3 regions of the Staphylococcus epidermidis genome follow, and region 2 is predicted to be linked to each of the others. Evidence: predicted binding sites of a transcription regulator. Region 2 holds the regulator's gene; each other region holds the start of a gene.
The links. The regulator Rex, encoded in region 2, represses fermentation and respiration genes when NADH is low (regulators of the CRP and FNR family bind a similar motif). The targets are predictions, from matches to a motif close to TTGTGAAATATTTCACAA.
Positions count from the first base shown of each region.

Region 1 (2,289 bases), 570 kb from region 2:
CAACACCCTATCTTATATCTATAGATCTTCTCTTATTAAAGGTTGACTCATACATCGAGGGCCTCCTCGACCACGTACAAGTTCACTTCCAGGAATTTCAATAACTTTGATACCATGCTCACGTAACAATTGATTAGAAACATAATTACGATCATAAGTTACAACCACACCGGGACGTATGCATAAAGTATTCGAACCATCATTCCATTGTTCACGAGCACCGTCGATGATATCACCATTTCCAGTTGGTATTAATGTGATTTCATCAACATCGAGCACTTCTTCTAATGTTTGTTTAAGATGACTAGAATGTTGGATTTTGATATCTTCAGCTTTATCATCATATTCGATAATAAAGATATTCATGTTTCCTTCTGATTTAAGAATTGCTGAATGTGTAGTGAATTTGTCGTAATCAATCATTGTACAAACAGTATCTAAGTGCATAAATGTTCGACTAGTTGGAATCTCAATCGCCACCACCTTTTTAAAAGTAGATAACGGATCTTTAAAAATACGTCGTGCTAAACGTTCAATTGCTTGTGCAGAAGTACGTTCAGATATCCCTATTGCAAGTACATCTTTAGATAACACCAGTTCGTCTCCACCTTCGATGTTGAACGGACAGTCACGATCCACCCATAAAGGAATATTCTCATCTTTAAATCTAGGATGATGTTTTAAAATATATGAAATGAAAATCGATTCTCTGCGTCTCGCTCTCCAAAACATACGATTTACTGTCATACCTCTACCAATTGAAGCTTGAGGATCACGTGTGAAATATAGATTAGGCATTGGGTCAAGATAAAACGGATATTTATCATCCATGTACTCTACAAGATGTGTCGATTCAAGTTGTATTTCTTCTTTGCGTACGCCAGCCATAATCTTATTAATTAATGCTTGATTTGACAAAGTTGAAAAGAGTTTTTTTATTTCTTTTTCATGACCTAGGATAGTTTTTCTAGATTCTGCTAAAACGTCATCTATAAATTGCTCTCTGACATTTGAATCTTCTATACTTTGTGCTGCTAATTTTTCTAAATAAAGCACTTCTATTCCTTCATCTTGAAGAACTTGAGCAAAATGATCATGCTCTTGTTGAGCTACCTTTAAAAATGGAATATCATCAAACAATAATCCATCTAAGTAATCAGGCACTAAGTTTTCTAATTCCTTCCCTGGTCTTTTAAGTAATACCGTCTTTAATTTGCCGATTTCACTGTTAACTTGAATAGGTCCATTTGTCATACTCATTTCCTCCTTTTCTTCGCTACATTATCAGTATAAAACTGATCAATAACTTAGTTCGTGATGATTATCACATGCTAAATGTAAAAAGTTTCGCAACATTTGGTTATTCAATACATAATTGTGTTTGAATATACATTACTATTGCATACTTTCGTTGAAAAAATGAATATTTGAGTAATATGAACCTTTACATCTTTATGAATAAAAGTTTTTTATTCATAAATTTGAATACTTAGTCAAATAACAACACTCATATTTATTGAATTAAAAAAACACCTGATAAACGATGTATACGCTTACCAGGTTATATTTATAATGGACAACTTTATAAATTTTTATGAATAATTATGATTAAATATTTTGTAATAGACATATTCAGCTATAGACTGGGAATGTGTAAGAATCATAATTGTATCATTACCACTTATCGTTCCTATAATCTCTTTCAGTTGTAACTGATCAATATAATAATTTATGCTTTGTGCAAATCCTGGTGTCGTCTTTATTAGTATATACGATTCTTTAATCATAGTGTTAATAATTTCTGTTTCTATATAATCATTTAGTCTTACTCTTGAGTCTAATTGAGATTGTTGCGTAAGTAATTTGTATTCATATTGATTTGCCTTCACAGGCAGGCGATAAATATGAAGTTCTCTTAAATCTCTCGCAATAGTAGTCATGCTATAACGTACACCAAAGTGATCATCAATGTAATCAATAATATCTGCTTTTTTATAAATGTGATTTTGCTTAACAATCATAGTTACTAAATCTTGTCGTTTACTCTTTTTCATTGAATGATCAACTCCTATAGATAACTAATTTATTTTAATTTATAAATTAAAATTTCTTTTTATTTAATTATACTTTATCATTTTATTGTTGATAATTATAAGAATTTTTATGTCGTTTGTGACAAAGTACGTAAACATACATTCAAATTTAAAATTAATTTGTTTATTTAACTATCATTTTATCTATATTTCCCCTTTTATTCTTATTAGGTTTTTTATACTCATTACTATGCAG
Region 1 covers NZ_AP019721.1:303,249-305,537, reverse strand. Annotated here, with positions in the region: gene arcA (arginine deiminase) at 19-1,254, opposite strand; gene FNL83_RS01420 (arginine repressor) at 1,593-2,054, opposite strand.
Region 1: the regulator Rex is predicted to act here: its motif matches at 1,336-1,353, upstream of arcA (arginine deiminase).

Region 2 (2,289 bases):
CTTGTGCTGACTTGCGTCGGTTTATTTATTTGATTCATTATTGGAAGAAGTACCCCAGTTTTAGTTACGGCTGAAGTCAATGCATAAAATATTAATGCCACCCAACTTCCAATTAACCCTTCACCAGCCCTATACCAAGTTCCTGTCGCGCATCCTCCAGCTAATACTATCCCTATTCCAAAAACGAAGGATCCCAAAATAGTTCCTATAACTGGAAATGTTTCTGCTGGAACCTCTATAATATTTAAGTTCTTTAGAATAAGTAAACCAATACTTTGGACTGTAATAGCAATAAGCAATGCATAAAACATTTTGTTACTCTTTTGAACGTACATATCTCTAAATCCACCAGCTAAACAAAATCTTGTTCTCTGCATTACAAATCCTAGCAATATGCCAACGACTAATCCGCTTATAATTGTCCACACCATTTTATCACCTTTTCCGATATAAATACTAAGGTATTATAGTAGAAAGGACTATATTTTGCAAATTCTTAATTTTATTTATTATGTTTTAATATAAATATTTTGTGAGTTTGATTAAGTCACTCTTAGATAAGTTACTAAATTTATACCACTCCTGGTCAGAATAATAAATAAACAATTTATTTCCTAATAACCCTTTCGATATTCTATACCGCACAATGCTAGAGAGTTCGAATTGAATATTGAATGGATTATTGTTTTGACTATATGCCTTAAACTCCAACTTATTTTCATGTATTAACAATATACCGGGAACTGTCATTATTCTGGGAATATGTGATTTGAAATTACAATTTATTTCTTGAGTCATTTGTTTCAATCTCCCATTACAATAAATATCAACTTACAATTTTTGTTAAAAAGTTTCGTATTTATAATCTATTGTAACTGTTTAATATAAAAAAAGCACTCTCACTTCTCACTTGAGAGTACTATGTTAATGTGATTTTTATTAATTATTTACTATAATTTTTCATGAAGAACAATAATGATTGTAACTCTATACCAAAATCAATATGATGTACTTGGACATCTTGGGGTGTTTTAATTCGACGTGGCGTAAAGTTTAGTATACCTTTAACACCGGCTTTAACAAGTTCATCAGCTACTTGTTGTGCCACATTATCTGGTGTTGTTAAAATGACTACATCAATATCTTCTGATTCTAATGTCGTTTTGATATCATCACTATGTTTTACCACAACGTCACCGATATTCTCACCTATAATATCTGGTCTAATATCAAAAGCTTCAGTAATTGTCATCTCATCATGTATTGAAAAGTTATATGTAAGTAATGCACGCCCTAAATTACCGATACCTATAATGGCAATTTTAATTTGATCGCTCTCACTTAATTCTGATTTAAAGAATTCAAGCATACTATCTATATTATATCCATATCCTTTTTTTCCTAATTCACCAAAGTATGAAAAGTCTCTTCTTATTGTAGCTGAATCAATTTGTAGTGCTTCACTTATTGTTTTAGAATTAACACGATCTATACCTTTACCTTTCAAAATACTGACCAATCGGTAATATAAAGGTAGACGTTTTAACGTAGCGCGAGGAATTTTAAAATCATCTGGCATATATCTAACCCCCCTTTTTCGCGTATATTATGCATGTATCATTAAAATCAGTAAATGAGTTAAAACATATGTGGAATGTCATCTCATAATACAAATAATTGTCTACAACGAATACTTAAACATTATACATTATTAATTTTTAAAAATAAATATCCTAGTTTCATGTGTTCTATGAATACTGTAGAATAGAAGTAATTGAGTTTAACATCATTTCAAGATAACGTACGCAATTTATTTTTCTATTTAAAATTCGATAATATAGAATTAACAAAAATTTAAATATTCAAAAACAAATACTTTATATATAGTTTAAACCTATTTCAAATACATAGAAAGGTGAGAATCGAATGATACTTTTACAACTTAATGACATCTCCAAATCGTTCGATGGTGAAGATATCTTCACAGATGTTAATTTTGAGGTGAAAACTGGCGAAAGAATCGGCGTAGTAGGCCGTAATGGAGCTGGTAAATCGACATTAATGAAAATCATAGCAGGTGTGGAAAATTACGATAGTGGTCGAATATCAAAAATCAAAAATTTGACAATGAGTTATTTAACTCAGCAAATGACACTCAATTCAGAAGCTACTGTCTTTGAAGAAATGTCTAAGCCTTTTGAACATATAAAGAAAATTGAAAATTTAATTAAGGATGAAACCGATTGGCTTGCACGAAATGGACAAGATTATGAATCCGATGAATATCAA
Region 2 covers NZ_AP019721.1:873,441-875,729, reverse strand. Annotated here, with positions in the region: gene FNL83_RS04300 (YeeE/YedE family protein) at 1-431, opposite strand, end outside; gene FNL83_RS04295 (hypothetical protein) at 517-798, opposite strand; gene FNL83_RS04290 (redox-sensing transcriptional repressor Rex) at 944-1,579, opposite strand; gene FNL83_RS04285 (ABC-F family ATP-binding cassette domain-containing protein) at 1,927-2,289, shown strand, end outside.

Region 3 (2,289 bases), 450 kb from region 2:
ATAGATTTTAAATAGAAAATGTCACGATCTGCATTTGATTTTTCAAGTTCATGATTCAATTCTAATTGGTCAAAGCGTTTGAAGAAATGTTCATATTCATCAACAGAAACCTCTATTCTATTATTTAATAAAGATTTGTGGCGCTCAACATCTAATTGCTCCTTGAATCCATCTACTAATGTTCCACTAAAGAACTCGCCTACAGAACCAGAACCATAACTAAAGAGACCAATCGTTTGTCCGCCTTTTAAATCACGTGTTTCTAATAAAGAGATGAGACTTAAATATAAGGCCCCTGTGTAAATATTACCGACATAACGATTATAATCAACTGCATCTTGGTAACTAGAGTTAAGACGGTCTTGTGTAGTTTCATCGGCATGATTAATAATAGAATCTAAAGCTTTTTGTCCCATTTTGGTGAATGGTACATGGAAACATAGTGAAGCGAAATCAGCGAGTGTTTTATTATGGCGACGTGCATATTCATTCCAACTTTCTTGGAATGACTTGATATAGGCATCTTTCGACAATGCACCAGCAACTAAGGGATATTGATGACCCGTTGGACGCCAGAAATCATAAACGTCTTCAGTATATGCTACGGCATCATCATTAAGTTTTAAAATACTTGGGTTATGTGAAATCATCATTGCAACTGCACCGGCACCTTGAGTAGGCTCACCACCAGAATGAATACCATAACGAGCTGTGTCACTAGCAATGACAAGAACCTTTTCGTTAGGGCGTTGAGCAAGATAATCTTTGGCAAGTTGAATTGCAGGTGTTGCTGCATAACAAGCCTCTTTCATTTCAAAGCATCTTGCAAAGGGTTGAATACCTAAAAGATGGTGAATTTGAACGGCTGCTGCTTTGGCATTATCAATCGCAGACTCAGTTGCTACTATAACCATACCAATATTCTTTTTATCTTCTTCTGTTATAATATCTTTAGCAGCATTGGCTCCCATAGATACGATATCTTGATTCACTGGGCTCACAGTCATTTCAGTTTGACCAATTCCAATTAAAAATTTATTAGGATCGACTTGGCGCGCTTCTGCAAGTTTAGCCATGTCTACATAATATTTGGGTACATAGAAACTTATTTTATCTATACCTATATTCATAAGGTGTGACATCCTTTCATTTTTTGAAGTAGCACTAGTATCATACCAAAGAAAATTCGTTTTATACAATGAAATATAACAGACATGACCAGGAATATATAATAAATATGTAAGCGCTTTACAAAAATTGTGAAAAGTTTTGAATTATTTGAGTGCAAGACAATGTTAGCAGTTGATATTTAAAGCGAAAGTTAAAAGGTTACATTACTACAGTAATATAAAGATATTTTAAAGGAGTACATAAATGAAAAGTTTAGATAAAGGATTTAGACATTTAACACGAAAAGATAAATTAAAAAAACTTGTTGAATACGGTTGGCTAGATGATGAAAACTATGAAATATTACTTAATCATCCGTTAATTAATGAGGAAGTCGCAAACAGTTTAATTGAAAATGTCATTGGTCAAGGTGCACTACCAGTAGGGTTATTACCTCGAATTATAGTTGATGATAAAGAATATGTAGTACCTATGATGGTAGAGGAACCTTCTGTCGTAGCAGCAGCAAGTTATGGCGCAAAACTCGTTAATCAAAGTGGTGGATTTAAGACAATTTCAAGTGAACGTCTAATGATTGGACAAATTGTCTTTGATGATGTTGAAGACACAGGCACATTAGCTAACTCAATATATCAAATAGAATCACAAATTCATCAAATCGCTGATGAAGCTTACCCTTCTATTAAAGCAAGAGGTGGAGGATATCAACGTATTGAAATAGATACATTCCCTAATCATCGATTATTATCTTTGAAGGTTTTTGTTGATACTAAAGATGCTATGGGTGCTAATATGTTAAATACAATATTAGAAGCAATCACTGCACATCTAAAAGTTAAATTTTCAAATCAAAATGTTTTAATGAGTATTTTATCTAATCATGCGACAGCATCAGTAGTAAAAGTACAAGGGGAAATAGATATTGAAGATTTACATAGAGGAGAGAGAAGTGGCGAAGAGGTAGCACAACGTATGGAACGAGCGTCAGTTCTTGCACAAGTAGATATACATCGTGCTGCAACACATAACAAAGGTGTGATGAATGGTATACACGCTGTAGTATTGGCTACAGGCAATGATACAAGAGGAGTTGAAGCAAGTGCTCATGCATATGCAAGCAAAGATGGTCATTATAGAGGGATAGCTACTTGGGAATAT
Region 3 covers NZ_AP019721.1:420,383-422,671, forward strand. Annotated here, with positions in the region: gene FNL83_RS01945 (hydroxymethylglutaryl-CoA synthase) at 1-1,130, opposite strand, end outside; gene FNL83_RS01950 (hydroxymethylglutaryl-CoA reductase, degradative) at 1,375-2,289, shown strand, end outside.
Region 3: the regulator Rex is predicted to act here: its motif matches at 1,258-1,275, upstream of FNL83_RS01945 (hydroxymethylglutaryl-CoA synthase).